DNA from 3 places in the Sporosarcina sp. FSL K6-5500 genome. Region 3 is predicted to be linked to each of the others. Evidence: riboswitches for the same ligand, from Rfam matches in the RefSeq annotation. Region 3 holds a riboswitch; each other region holds the start of a gene.

Region 1 (5,285 bases), 600 kb from region 3:
CTTGAACAAGGCGAGAACTACGGCCGTTCAAACTTCGGCAATAAACAAAAAGTCCAAGTTGAATTTGTTTCTGCAAATCCGACAGGTGACCTTCACCTTGGACATGCACGTGGAGCTTCTCTTGGTGATTCTCTATCCAACGTTCTCGATTTCGCTGGCTACGATGTGGCACGTGAGTACTACATTAACGATGCGGGAAATCAAGTGCACAACCTTGCCAATTCTGTTGAAGCACGTTATTTCCAAGCACTCGGTTTGGATAAAGAAATGCCTGAAGACGGCTACCAAGGACCGGACATTATTAATATCGGTAAAATGCTGGCAGCTGAATATGGCGACAAATACGTCAACACGCCAGATGAAGAGCGTTATGCCTTCTTCCGCCAATATGGCCTGGAGCATGAATTAGAGAAGCTAAAAACAGACCTTGCGAATTTTCGTGTGTCATTTGATGTCTGGTTCTCTGAAACTTCATTGTATGAAAACGGCAAAATCGATGTTGCTCTTGATAAATTACGTGCCAACGGCCATGTCTTTGAAGAAGATGGCGCAACATGGTTCCGTTCAACAACTTTCGGTGATGACAAAGATCGTGTGTTAATTAAAAACGACGGTACTTACACGTATTTGACACCGGATATCGCGTACCATGAGGATAAATTGTTTCGCGGATTCGATAAACTTATCAATATTTGGGGCGCAGATCACCATGGTTATATTCCACGGATGAAAGCGGCAATCGAAGCGCTTGGTTACGGCAACGACACGCTCGAAGTCAGCGTCGTGCAAATGGTTCAGTTATATAAAGACGGTGAAAAGTTCAAGATGAGTAAACGTACGGGGAAAGCCGTAACCTTGCGTGAGCTAGTTGAGGAAGTTGGTTTGGATGCAGTCCGTTACTTCTTCGCAATGCGTTCAGGTGACTCGCAGATGGACTTCGACCTAGACCTAGCGATTTCTCAGTCGAATGAAAACCCTGTGTACTACGCACAATATGCGCATGCACGGATTTCATCAATCTTGCGCCAAGCTGATGAAAATGGCATGGCTGTATCTGTGGATAATGTTTCTTTATTGCAAGCTGAAAAAGAGTTGGAATTACTGAAGAAAATCGGTGACTTCCCGCAAGTAATCAGTGATGCAGCGAGAATCCGTTCACCACACCGCGTTGCAACATATATCCAAGAACTAGCGGCTACATTCCACAGCTTCTATAACGCAGAAAAAGTGCTGGACCCAGACAACCGCGAACTATCGGAAGCACGTCTAGCATTAATTACAATCACACGCACAACAATTGCAAATGCATTGAAACTTATTGGTGTTTCTGCTCCAGAAAAGATGTAATAAAATTGAACGCCATACTTGAGAGATTGTTATCTCTCAAGTAAGGCGTTTTTCACATGCAGATATTCTCCCTATATATGTTGAACAAATGAATACGATGCATGCTCTTTACAAGGGCTTTTGGAAGGCCGCTGAATAAGTCCAACTACCTGGAATGAATTAGAAATCCTGCTAATATCGCTTCGACGCTTTGTGGATGCCTCCCGCGATAAGCCAGAAAGAAGACCGCTTTCAGTCTTATCGCTCCGGCTACCACGAAGGCGCGCCTTCGCTGGATTGTCTATATAATAGAATGCACATTGCATTGTCGGGGAAAAGACCTGTAGCTCGTAGTATGTCTTTCTTCAATGAAATTAGTATAAAATAGTACTCACATTATAATCTCAGTCCAAACATCTCAAAATCACTTTCAATAATGTACACTCCAGCGCCGGCGCGGCAAAGGGGTAGCCGAAGCCATGAGACTGGATGCGAAGCGTCAATCCAGGCTCATGGCTAGAGGCATCCCCAAAGAGCCAAGCGATCTACAATCCACATTCCGAATTAATACTCTCTCATCATCGAGCGACACAACAGGTTCAACGGGATTCTTTAATTCAACATATCTAAATCTACAAATCTCCCTCACTATCGACACAATAAAAATTTGTAGTATACTGAAAGTTGTACAAAATACATACCAAACATAAAGGTGCCCCGCATTAAAAACGGGGTTAAAAGGGAAGTCGGTTCAATGCCGGCGCGGTCCCGCCACTGTAAGTGTGAGTTAGTCGCAATGTGTCACTGGAAAAAGTTCCGGGAAGACGCGGCAAGCCTTGAACACGAGCCAGGAGACCTGCCTTTATGGATCACACGTACCCTACGAGGATAGGATTAGTGAAAATCGACGTCACTGTGCGTCCAGATTTTTACTCAGCTTATTCCTCCGTAGCAATTACGGGGGATTTTTATTTGGAACAAACAGGAGGAAAACAACATGAAAAAGATTTGGCAATTAGGATTAACGGCATTTTTGGCAGTATTCTTGCTCGCAGCATGTGGAACAGCTACTACACCAGATAAGCCGAAAGTAGATGGGACACCGGAAGCCGAAGTGGTTAAAGCTGAATTCCCGCTTACGTTAACGGACTCGGTTGGTAATGAAATTACCCTGGAAACTGCACCGGCAACAATCGTTTCTATGGTGCCAAGCAACACGGAAATATTGTTTGAACTAGGTCTTGGGGATGCGATTGTCGGCGTCAATGACTACGATGATTATCCAGCAGAAGCACTTGAAAAAGAGAAAATCGGCGGCCAGGATTTCAACGTCGAAAAAATCGTTTCCATGAACCCTGAAATTGTTTTTGCGCATGAATCAGGACTTGGAAAAGGCAAAGAAGGACTGCAACAAATCCGCGATGCAGGAATCCCAGTCTTTGTTGTAAAAAATGCAGCAAATTTTGAAGAAACGTACACAACGATTGAAACAATCGGTCAAGCGACTGGTAAAACAGTAGAAGCAGAAAAAATCATTACGGATATGAAAGCAAAAGTAGAAGAAGTATTGGCGAAATTAGTAACAGTCGACAATAAAAAAACAGTTTTCGTTGAAACATCGCCAGCACCAGACATTTACACACCAGGAAAAAATACATTTATGGATCAAATGCTAGAAATGATCGGTGCTGAAAATATTGCTGCTGATCAGGAAGACTGGTTTATGATAGCTCCGGAAGAAATTATTAACCGTAATCCGGATGTAATTATCGTGTTGTATGATTATATCGAAACGGCAGTTGCAGACGTTTATGCACGCCCAGGTTTCGATACGATTACGGCAATTAAAGAAAAAGCTGTTGTTCAAGTTAAAGAGAATATCACGAGCCGTACAGGCCCACGTCTTGCTGAAGGGCTTGAAGAAATAGCAAAAGCCATCTACCCTGAGGCTTTCGGTGAGTAAATCCAGCGTTGCCTACATCGTTTCCGCCGCCGCACTCGTTGTGGCGGTGTGGCTCGGTGTGTCAATCGGGTCTGTGAAAATACCGATTAGTACGTTATGGAATGCGGAGGCGGATGCAACAGCTACCAATATTTTGTGGAAGATTCGTATGCCGCGTGTCGTGCTTGCCGGACTTGTCGGCGCATCGCTCGCGATTTCGGGAGCTGCTTTCCAAGGGTTGCTGAAAAATCCTCTCGCTGATCCATACACCCTCGGAGTGTCATCCGGCGCCTCGGTCGGTGCTGTTATGACGCTCTTTTTTGGTATTTCTATCCCGTTTTTAGGTACTTATACGCTTCCTATATTCAGTATGGTTGGTGCTGCATTAACAATGTTCCTCGTTCTTGGATTTGCACGCCTCGTTGACCGAGCGATGAAAATGGAAACAATTATTTTGACTGGAATCATTTTCGGTTCGTTCCTCGGTTCTGTACTATCACTTATGATAGCGCTCACAGGGGAAGAGTTGCGTCAAATTATTGGTTGGCTACTCGGCAGTGTATCAATGCGGGGATGGAATTATATTACGATGATTTTGCCATTCGTCGTCGTAGGTTCATTCATGCTGTGGCTGAATCGCCGCGAATTAAATGCGATGTTATTTGGAGAAGAACGAGCGCATCATTTAGGTGTCAACGTCAAACGCCGTAAGTTTGCCATTCTGATTGGTGGATCCATCCTGACAGGTTCGGCAGTCGCGGTGTCCGGCACAATTGGCTTTGTTGGTCTAGTCGTTCCGCATATGACGCGGCTTCTTTGGGGATCTGATCATCGCCATCTCCTGACATTATCGTTCATGAACGGTGCAACGTTGCTCATCATTTGCGACTTAATTGCCCGGACAATCATTTCGCCGACAGAACTTCCGGTCGGTGTCATCACAGCGTTTATCGGTGCACCCGTATTTGCATTTATCTTCTATAAACAACGGAGGAAAGGAGGCATGTGAAATGTTAAAAGTCGAAAATATTTCCGGTGGTTATGGCAAAGAATCCATCGTGAAAGCAGTGACATTCAATGTCAATAAAGGCGAAGTACTCGGCATACTTGGACCCAATGGCAGTGGTAAATCCACACTTTTGAAAATTATTTCAGGCATTCTCCCGAAGGAAACGGGTTCCGTCACAATTGACGGGCAAGACGCTTCTACTTATTCACAAAAAGAATTTGCCAAAAAAGTAGCCGTCTTGCCACAACTCCATGCACATGCATTTTCCCACACTGTTCGAGAAACGGTTGAACTCGGTCGCTATCCGCACCAATCAGGACTATTTTCCTCATGGTCAGATGAAGACGAGCGCGCCGTGACCGATGCCATAACCAGTATGTCCATCACACGCTATGCTGAAAACTCGATCGAACTGCTATCAGGTGGCGAACAGCAACGCGTTTTCGTCGCACAGGCACTCGCACAGGAGGCGCCGATTTTATTACTCGATGAGCCAACGAATCACTTGGACATCGCTCACCAACAACAATTACTCGATACGATTCGTCAACAAGCAATTGACAAAGGACTCACAGTTATTTCGGTGTTTCACGATATCAATTTGGCTTCTTTATACTGCGATCGACTTCTCTTGATGGATAAAGGGCAGATTGCCAGAATAGGTGTGCCACAAGACGTAGTGATGGAAGAGGCAATCCAATCTGTTTACGGTGCGCGAATAAAATCACAGCCCCATCCTGAATTGCCAAAACCTCAAATTACACTGCTGCCGGATACCAAAGAGGAAATTAAGCTTTTCGCCGTTGTAAAAGAGGACTTTTCGTTAGCATCGGACTTTGTTGCATTACGAACAAAATACCCGTTGAAAACCATTTCCTCCGCCGTTCATAATGCTGGAATAGGCTGGTATCGGTCGTTTGTCAATCGTCATGTTGATGCTGATTATAATGTAGACGATGTCAAAGCTGAAAATACTGCCTACCTTGAACAGCAAGGTTTTCATCTGAC
Region 2 (5,285 bases), 1.4 Mb from region 3:
TTCTCGTTTGCATATCAGAAAGTGCTTGTTCTTGTGAGCCCTCATTGATGATTTTCTCAAAAACACGTTCATAGGCTTTGGCAGCAACTCTTAATGATGTGACTGGGTAAATTACCATTTGGAAACCCATTTCAGCAAATTCATCGGCGCTATAATAGGGTGTTTTTCCAAACTCAGTCATGTTTGCAAGCAAAGGAACCGAAATCTCTTTGGCAAACAGTCTGAATTCCTCTTCTGATTGAAGAGCTTCCGGGAAAATAGCATCCGCACCCGCTTCCACATATGCCTTCGCTCTATCAATCGCTTGCTCTAAACCTTCCACTGCGCGCGCATCTGTTCTCGCAACAATAAGAAGTGTCGGTGCAACCTGTTTCAACACTACTATTTTCTGCACCATTTCTTCAGTAGAAACCAAGTTCTTTCCATTCAAATGGCCACATTTCTTAGGTAACTGTTGGTCCTCTAATTGTACTGCTGCGACATTCGCTTCTACCATTTCACGGGCTGTCCTTGCTACATTCAATACACCACCAAAACCTGTATCTATATCAACAAGCAGCGGTAAATCGGTAGCACGCACTATATCCCTTGCTCGCTCCGCAACTTCAGTTGACGTCACAATCCCTAAGTCTGGTAAACCACGACTAGCCGTATAGGCGGCCCCCGATAAATAGAGTGCAGAAAATCCGGCATCTCGTGCAATAAGCCCTGCCATCGCATCATGCGCACCAGGGATTTGAACGATTCCTGATGCATGCATGATTGAATGGAATTTCTTAGCTAATGTCTCTTGTGATGATTGTTGATCAACAATCCACGCCATTGTCATTTCCCTCCTCTCTTAAAGCAAAAATAAGTCGACAAATTCTTTGACGTTCATCTGTTCTAACTTACTTTGGCTTTCGCACGCCACTTCTATTTCTGTTCGCTTCTTTTCAGGGTAATGAGTCATCAATGTAGCCGAAAATTTCTCGCGTATTTGAGGAATAGCTTCCTCTCTTCTAAAGCGATGACCAAGCGGATACTCACTTACAACTTTCTCTGTTGTGGAACCGTCTTTAAATGTAACTTGAACAGCATTGGCGATCGAGCGCTTGCTCGGATCGAGATAATCTTTACTATACTGCTCGTCCTCTACGACAATCATTTTATTTCTTAATTGATCGATTCGTGAGTCATTTGCCACGTCATCTTCATAATGATCTGCAACAACATCGCCATATAGTAAACCAAGTGCCGTAATGTATTGGATGCAATGGTCACGGTCAGCGGGATTGTTAAGCGGACCTACTTTATCGATAATCCGAATAGCAGATTCATGTGTCGTGATTGTAATTTTTTCAATATCATCAAGTCGCTCCTTTATCTCCTGATGCAGGATAATGGCACATTCCGCCGCTGTTTGCGCATGGAACTCGGCTGGATACGATACTTTAAACAGTATATTCTCCATCACATAAGAGTCTAAAGGACGTGCCAGTGTTAATTCCTTTTGATTGTATAAAACATCTTGGAATCCCCACTCCGGAGCGGATAGCGCTGTCGGGTAACCCATTTCGCCTGTCATTGCCATCATCGCCAGTCGTACACCCCTACTCGTTGCATCTCCTGCTGCCCACGATTTTCGTGAACCGGTATTAGGTGCATGACGATACGTTCTAAGGCTTGCGCCATCAATCCAGGCATTTGTCAACGCATTATTTATTTCTGTACGTCCCCCGCCAAGCATTTTGGTGACGACCGCAGTTGTAGCAATTTTGACGAAATGAACATGGTCAAGTCCAACACGGTTCAAACTATTATCTAATGCCAGTACGCCTTGGATTTCATGTGCTTTAATCATCATTTCCAATACATCACGTACAACAAGTGGTTTTTTTCCTTCCGAAAGACGTAAACGGCTTAGATAATCTGCTGTAGCTAAAATGCCACCTAAATTATCGGACGGATGACCCCACTCAGCAGCTAACCATGTGTCATTATAATCGAGCCATCGTATCATGCAGCCAATATTAAATGCGCCTTGGACCAGGTCCAGTACATACGATGTACCAGGTACACGACTGCCATTTGGAACAATAGTACCCGGTACTACAGGTCCTAGTAATTTCGTACACTCCGGATAGCTTAATGCCAATATTCCACACCCGATTGTATCTATTAACACATTATGTGCTGTCTTATATGCTTCCTCGCTTGTAATTTCTTTATTTAAAACATAGTCCGTAATTTCCTCTATCAGTGTGTCCATTGTCATTTGTTCTTTCAATTTCAACATCTAACTCTTCCTTTCCGCTTTCAATTTGTTTAGAATAGTACTAAGTGATGCCTAGTGTATCGCTGTTGTGGTGAACGGCCAGTTACAACTCCCCAGTTGAATGATTGCTGTGTCGTTCGCCTATATAATGAACCCTTGGACGGTATAAACGATTATTTTCATGTTGTTCAATAACATGCGCACACAATCCTACTGTTCTCGAACCAAAAAAGATTGGTGTGTATAATGGGATTGGAATGCCCAGCATCCAATATACCGGTGCCGCGTAATAATCTAGATTTGGATAAAGTCCTTTCTCTCTCTCCATTATGGTTTCTCCCGCCTCACACATTCGGTAAAGGAGATCGTCACCCTTTAGCGCACATAACTCCTTTAAAGCATCCTTCATTACCAAGGCCCTTGGATCCATCTTTTTCATATAGACTCGATGACCAAACCCCATAATTTTCTCTTTATCACGTAAACGCTTTTCTAATAACAATTCAAATGCGTCAACAGAACCAGCCTCTAAAAGCATATTCATGACTGCTTCATTCGCTCCTCCATGTAAATAGCCCTTTAAAGAAGCAACCGCTCCAGTCAATGCACCATATAAATCCGAAAACGTCGAGGCAATTACCCTTGCGGTGAAGGTGGAATTTGGCATTTCGTGCTCGCTATAAAGTAGTAGCGACTGGTCAAAAATAGATTCTTCCAACTCTGTCGGTTTCCTCCCCGTAATCATATAAAGGAAATTAGCACTGTATGACAATTCTTTCAACGGGTGAATTTGTTCCTCTTCCTGTAAAATGTGAAAGCTGTTCGCAATTATTTCTGGAATTTTGCCAAGTAACTCGTAAGCTCTTTTTTTATTGATAGCTAGAGTGTGCTGATCAATTTCCTTATCATAGCCCGCTAAAGCAGATATCCCAGTTCGCAATGCGTCCATTGGATGTGTCTCTTTAGGCAATGCTTGCAAAATCTTTGTGACACCTTCTGGCACACCATGCTCTTTTTTCAATTTATCTGCCACATCTGCTTTTTCAGTATCAGACGGCAAGGTATTTTCCATTAGCAAGTGGACAATATCAAGATACCCTTTTGTTTTTGAAAGCTCGATTAAATCGTATCCTTTGATAATAATCTGACCCAATTCCGTATCGAGCAGCGAAATGGATGTTTCAGTGGCGATCACGCCTTCAAGTCCTGGTAAAAATGTAAGTGTATTCGTCAAACTATTTTCCCCCAATCTGAATGGTTATGACTCTGAGATTTGTAAACGCTTTCACTTCACCAAAAATTATCCTATTTGTATCTGTTCGCAGCGCTTCCCCTTATTTCTGACCATAAAAAAAACAACTTCATAAGAGAAGTTGTTAAAGAGCGCTAGAATCCCAACTAAAAGAAAGCTGCCTGTTAAAAATAGGCATAGCTCATCCGCGCGTCCTTAACACCCCCTATCCTCGTAGGTCAACATGTGTTATAAAAAGAGGCAGGTCTCCTGGCTAATGATCATTGCTATTCGTACCTTCCCACTTTTTTTAAAAAGCAGTGGTTTAAACGAAATCGCTCCCATTTACAGTTGCGGGACAGCGTCGGATTCTCACCGAACTTCCCTTTTAAGCAGACCAATACGTCAGTATTAATCCGCACCTATTTTTACACATATTCAATTATCGAAATATCCCCTTGACTATAACACAAACTTTTAAATATTCCAATTCTTTATTCATATCTAATTTCTATTGTTTCAGAGAGGCATTAAGTATACCGACTTCAAGAATGCGTAAACAATAATTGGATACTCTTTTCATTTATCATCACTTATCATTACTATTACATAAATGGGAAACGGGTATTCAATCCCCATTTACACACTATATATGTTGAATTAAAGAATTCCATTGAACCGCTACGGCGATCCCTGTTAAGGCGCCTTCGCTCAGTATATATACCGGATTCAACATATATAATTATAGTCAAGAAATCCGCAATCTAGGTTGCAGATTTCATCGCAGATAATGAAAAGCTCTTTCTCACATAGACCATCTAGCGAAGGCGCTACTTCGTGGTAGCCGGAGCGATAAGACTAAGGAGGGATGCAGTTCAATCCCTCCCATGTGGTCTTCTTTCTGGCTTATCGCGGGAGGCATCCACAAAGCGTCGAAGCGGTATTAGCGGGAATCCTAAACCATTCCAAGTACTAATGCTTTTTCAGTGACCTCCCAAAAGCCCTTGTAAAGCGCATAGAGAGTGTAAAATATCTTGTGTAAATGAATAAATACAAAAAGGAAGACCTTTTCTTGGTAGAATTAAGTCACCACAACCAATCCTAGAAAAGAGGTCTTCCCTATGACTCAGTTTACAGCAGATATTGTCCAAGCACTAGTCCAAAAACAAGATATTACCGAAGTTTTTCGTTCGCATTTAGAAACAGCGGTAAATGCGCTGCTCGCCACGGAGCTGACGGCTTTTTTAGATTATGAAAAATACGACCGAATCGGTTTTAATTCAGGTAATTCACGTAATGGTTCATATGAAAGAACGCTACACACGGAATATGGTGACCTCCAAATCACAATTCCCCGTGATCGCAACGGCGAGTTTAAACAACAGACAGTCGCACCTTATAAGCGGTCAAATGATACACTTGAATCATTTGTCATTCACATGTTTCAAAAAGGCGTGACCATGTCGGAAATTGCCGATTTAATCGAAAAAATGTATGGCCATCATTACACACGTCAAACAATATCTAATATGACACAGGTAGTGGGTGAACAAGTAGAGGCCTTTACTAAAAGGAAACTCAGTGCGCGCTACGTCTGTGTTTATTTAGACGCAACCTATATTTCTGTTCGACGTGAAACGGTCTCTAAAGAGGCTGTTTATATAGCTGTGGGCATTCGTGAAGATGGATCAAAAGAAGTAATTGCTTACACAATCGCTCCAACAGAATCAGCATTTAATTGGAAAGAGCTCTTACTAGAAACAAAAGAGCGTGGCGTTGAAGAAGTCCTTCTATTCC
Region 3 (5,285 bases):
ACCCAAATACCTTTCTAAAACTTCTTTTCGCCAAAACCCCCTATTTCCCCTTTTTTATGCAAGTACCAAGTACCCAAACAAGGTTACTTACTTTTATTATGCAATTCAAATGACTCTTCAAGGTCACCCCATTTTACATTTACTTGTATAACTTCATCTTCGTTTATTTTTGTTCCGCCTTCTGAAGCCCCGCTAGCTGTAAATAATAGCTCTTCAGGGGGCCCATCAAATTCTTTCGTCGTTTCCCCGCCACTAGAATTTGTTTTATGAGCGTATTCAAGTTTCCTTATTGAAGACAATTCTTCTAAAAACCCTTTGTATTTCAATAAAAGTTGATAGCTATCTTCGTTGGAGTACGTTCTATCGCCGTTATCTTTCTTCCACACTTCCGTTCCCCTATATACATATTCGGCTTCCCAGTGTTCACTTTCTCCTTTAAATTTGTAATCATTGCTAACCCTTTTTGCACAAGCTGTTAAAACCAGTATTACTATTAATAACATGATTATTTTCTTCAAAGTAACTTCCTCCCTCAAAGTTATTGAATTAAACTTTTCCACTTTCATCGTTTAAATCCTTTTAAGATGCCCTCGCTTTCTTTATGCAGGTATACATTTGTTCAACATATAGAGTGCATAAAAGATCGAGTAAGTTTATTTCTTATGTTTTCAATCAATTTCCCATTACCCAAATTTTAACACTAAAAGTAACTGTTGGTTAGTTTTTCACTTAACCAAATACACCATTAACAAGAAATGAAGGATGCATCATGTGCCTGTTGTACTTTCATTCAAATCTTGGATCATAGTAAAATAACTTCTCAAACTTTGATTATCCTATTTTTATAACGTATTACCAAAATAAAAAAGAGTCCCTATAGCCCAAAAATTGTATTCACATTCCCCTTCTAAATGATAGAGTTGCTATAGGACAGTTCCCTCTGTTAGGGATGATTAGCTATTTTATAGAGCAAAGAGGCAGGCGATTGATATCCAACAGTTAATTTTATTGCAGCATGTAATCGATTATGTGGAGGACCATATTAAAGAGGACATTAAACCTGAGGAACTAGCTAAACTGGTTGGTTATTCTCCTTATCATTTTTATAGAATTTTTAATAACCATGTTGGTTATACAATTATGGACTATGTTTTAAAAAGAAAACTGCAATACGCGTTATATGAATTAGTAAAAGGCGAAAAAATAATTCAAATTGCATTAGACTATGGATTTGAAACGCATTCTGGCTTTACAAAGGCTTTCAAGAAATATTTTGGCAGTCCACCAAGCTTATATAGGCTCCACTGTCCGCTATCATTGCCTCAAAAAATTGACCTTTTGAGCCTTAGGCAAAAAAAAGTAGGTGGCATTGTTATGCAACCGAAAATTGTTCAGAAACCAGCTTTTACTATTGCCGGTAAAACATTTGAGAGTGTTATCGAAAATGTCTTTTACACAAGAGATGCACCTGCCTTTTGGGACCAAAGAATTTCCCCGGATGAATCAATCGAAAGCACTCTGTACGAAGCACTATCTCCAAAAAAACATGGAGAATATTGTATCAATCTTAGTAGCGTCGAAATAGAAGATAGATTTACTTATTTATTCGCGGTAAATTATGATCGAGATGTTCAACTACCTGCTGGACTGACAAAACTGCAAATTCCAGATGCTACTTATGCAGTTTTTAGGACTCCACTTGTTGAAGTCGAACAGTTTGTCTCTTCCATCAAGGGAACTTGGCTCTATATTTTAGAAGATTGGCTACCTCAATCTCTTTATGAAGTCGATGAAACAAGCTATGACTTTGAATATTACGATGAACACTGTCATGACTGGGATTATGAAAAAATATATATGGAAATTTACTTGCCGATCAAAGAAAGAAATAGAGAGTGATCGATTCACTCTCTAGACTTGTTTAAGACAACTTTATATAAAAGTAATACAGGAGTTAACAAAATGGCACTAACAATGATAGCAATTTTTATCGTAAAGCTCGATGCTATAATCCCAATTACCGGACCACCTCCAATTTGACCAATAGCGTCCACTTGTCCCTTAACCGAAAAGAATGTTGCACGTACAGAGGAATCAGAAATAATTTTATTAAGCCAAATATCCTCTAATGGATACATGACTTGCCTTGTCACTTGAATGATTACATAAAAAATCAGCAAGCTGATCATATACGTTGAGAACGCAAAGCCAATTAATGAAATGACGATGAAGAAGCTGGCCACAAAAAGAACAACATAAATCTGCCTTAGATTTTGGTGGATAGCACTTCGATTCAGAAAATGGAGTGCTGCAAAGGAAATAAGCACGACAATGAACTGAATTCCCCCCATTATCACAACTAACTTCTCAATCGTTAACGAAGATATATTTGAGACCTCCAAAAAATGAGCGATCCATAATCGGTCAAAACCTTCACTATAAAACCCAATAAATAAAGCAATGAGAAATAGCATCCTTATGATGAAGCTCGCTTTGGAATAGGAAATAATATTGCCCATATTCTCCTTCATACTTCCCAGCGTAGATATTCTTCCTTCTTTATCTAACGGTTTGAAGTTTTCTTCTTTCATAAAAATCATTAAATAGACGGCTAATCCAATCATACATAGCCCGCCGATAATGATTGGTAGGTTAATCATAAAATAGCCCATTAAAATACTGAGCGGAATAGCTATAATTTGGCCAAGATTACCGGCCTTTGCCCCTTTTATAAATGCCAGTGAAGCACGTTCCTCCCCTATTTCATCTGCAATCCAGGCTTGCTGAGAGCCGCTAGTAAAGGTATAGCCAATCCCCCATGCAATTTGAGCCACTAGCACTGTTACAAAATAGGGAAATACCCCTTCAATTAAAAAACCGATTCCTATTAATATATACCCAATTATTAAAGATAACTTCCGACTTTTCAAATCCGAAACAACCCCAGTTGGAATCTCAAAAAGAAAAACGGAAAGCTCCAAAACGGTCCCAATTAACACAAGTTGAAGCGGATCAAGCTTTACAGTTTGCACATGGTACAACAAGTTCACCGTAAATATAAATGTGAAAAATAATTGTGATAAGAAGCATGTAGAAATGTAAACTCGATATGGATCTTTTGTTTTTATTTTATTCATTTTCTATCCCCCCAGCTTGATTATAGTAAGAGGGATAGACATTTTCTTGTCCAAATTTGCGGTAATGGGCCATTAATGAACCCCTTGTTTAGCAATCGTGTTAAGTCAGACAATATGTATGTTATAGTAAAAGCACAACTGAATAACGTGTAGAAATTAGGTGCTTTTTTACGTTTGTATAAAAGCTTAAAAGGGAAGTTCGGTGAAAAACCGACGCTGTCCCGCAACTGTAAATGGGAGTACTCTTTTCAAATCCACTGTTCGTTACGAATGGGAAGGGAAAAGAACGCGATGATCATGAGCCAGGAGACCTGCCTATTTCAGTACACACCAATTCCCTACGCGGATAGGAGGTGTTAAGTGCGGCTATGATCGAGCAATTTCTTGTAAAAGCCGCCGTACGAAAGAACGTAATACAAAAGAAACATAAGAGGACTCAATACCTCTTATTTCACTGTGCAGTCAATAGTGTACTTCTGTTTACGAACCATTCGTTACGGCAACAAGCGACCATACAAATTTACGCATACTAGCATCTTCCTTACGTTTAACTAGGAAGATGCTTTTTTATTTCCATAAAAGAAAGGGATTTTAGCCAATGAAACTTGGAACAAAAGAATATTATCTGGACGCATTCAAACATGTCTTAATGACAAATCTCATCATAAGCGAATCACAATCACTGTCTTCAACCTATTCTTATTACGAAGAACAGATTGGAAAAACAACGTCTATAAACGAAGAGGTAAAAAAACTTTATTCACGTAACCTCCAAAAAGCATTCGATGAAATCAAACACGAAGTAATCGGTTCACCAGAAGATTAAGCTTAAAAAAACAACCAGTAAATAACTGAATCCAACACTATATATGTTGAACAAATGAATACGGCGTATATGCTTTACAAGGGCTTTTGAGAGGCCACTGAAAAAGCCCCAATACTTAGAGCAAATTAGAATTCCTGCCAATACCGCTTCGACGCTTTGTGGATGCCTCCCGCGATAAGCCAGAAAGGAGACCGCTTTCAGTCTTATCGCTCCGGCTACCACGAAGACGCGCCTGCGCTGGGTGGTCTATGTGAGATAACGCATTTCATTATCTGGGATGAAATCTGCAACCTGGATTGTGGATTTCTTGACTATAATTATATATGTTGAATCCGGTATATATACTGAGCGAAGGCGCCTTAACAGGGGTAGCCAACCGAACAACGAAGAGTTCGGTTTGTATAATTTCTGCGTTCTTTGCAGAAATTATACAGTTAATGCCAAGAGGTTATTCCAGATAGGTTAAAGAATACCTCATCTGGCTTATGGCGGGAGGCATCTCCTAGCGCCGTAGCGGTTCAATGGAATTCTTTATTTCAATTTATATAATATCAACTAGTAATCACCTTACAATCTCGCCATATACATCTCAAAATTACATTTCTCTCGAAAATATACAACCTAGCGAAGGCGCGGCAAAGGCATCCCCAAAGCGCCAAGCGATCTACAATCCACAACCCGAATAACAGCTCTCTCATTATTGAGCACCACAACTGATTCAATAGGATTCTTTAATTCAACATATATAGCCGCTTCTTGTACAATTACTTTGGATTGCTTTGAATTGAACGACCTCTATATGATTACCGAGATGTCTTGATGTGTAGGGATGCGACAGGATTATCTAGGAGCAATGAACTGCAATTCCTAGCCACACTTGCCCATCGGTAAAGATGTTATAAATAGTTCGCCGAAAGCGGACTGGAAATGATCCAGTGAAAAAGGCATCAAAAAAAACGTGGCAGTCATAATAGACTTTCCACGCTTTTAATGTACTTACAGTTCCTGATAATTCCTCTGATGCGTACCACCGTCTTTTACATCCGCATGATACAACGCTTTCAAAGCAAAACTCTTCTCTAAGTCAAGCTCTGCCATTATCTGTTTCAGACGTTTTGACAGCTCTTTATCATTCTTTACAAGCTGTTCCATTTTCGTTCTTGAATATTTCAAAATCTGATTCCTCCTTCACATTCAGTTTGTCTTTACAGTATAACACCTATTTAAGGTCATTCGCCCAATTCAGATTTGCTATACTACTGGTAGTAGCAAGAATCGGACAGGAGTGACATCATGTATAAAACAATTGGCATACTTGCACA

The links. Region 3 has a riboswitch for cobalamin ahead of MKX62_RS07885 (hypothetical protein). Riboswitches for the same ligand answer to the same signal wherever they lie in the genome.
Region 1: linked by a shared signal. The riboswitch ahead of MKX62_RS04825 (ABC transporter substrate-binding protein) and the one ahead of MKX62_RS07885 (hypothetical protein) in region 3 are both predicted to bind cobalamin.
Region 2: linked by a shared signal. The riboswitch ahead of mmgD (citrate synthase) and the one ahead of MKX62_RS07885 (hypothetical protein) in region 3 are both predicted to bind cobalamin.

The regions. Positions count from the first base shown of each region.
Region 1 is NZ_JBBOTP010000001.1:1,111,734-1,117,018, reverse strand. Features, by position in the region: gene argS (arginine--tRNA ligase) at 1-1,347, shown strand, start outside; cobalamin riboswitch at 2,020-2,204, shown strand; gene MKX62_RS04825 (ABC transporter substrate-binding protein) at 2,324-3,289, shown strand; gene MKX62_RS04820 (FecCD family ABC transporter permease) at 3,282-4,277, shown strand; gene MKX62_RS04815 (adenosylcobinamide amidohydrolase) at 4,279-5,285, shown strand, end outside.
Region 2 is NZ_JBBOTP010000001.1:3,147,311-3,152,595, reverse strand. Features, by position in the region: gene prpB (methylisocitrate lyase) at 1-823, opposite strand, end outside; gene MKX62_RS15170 (bifunctional 2-methylcitrate dehydratase/aconitate hydratase) at 842-2,278, opposite strand; gene mmgD (citrate synthase) at 2,361-3,491, opposite strand; cobalamin riboswitch at 3,732-3,929, opposite strand; gene MKX62_RS15160 (IS256 family transposase) at 4,610-5,285, shown strand, end outside.
Region 3 is NZ_JBBOTP010000001.1:1,707,199-1,712,483, reverse strand. Features, by position in the region: gene MKX62_RS07900 (hypothetical protein) at 84-566, opposite strand; gene MKX62_RS07895 (AraC family transcriptional regulator) at 1,009-1,899, shown strand; gene MKX62_RS07890 (MFS transporter) at 1,905-3,137, opposite strand; cobalamin riboswitch at 3,279-3,470, shown strand; gene MKX62_RS07885 (hypothetical protein) at 3,736-3,963, shown strand; gene MKX62_RS07880 (hypothetical protein) at 4,960-5,136, opposite strand; gene MKX62_RS07875 (translation factor GTPase family protein) at 5,257-5,285, shown strand, end outside.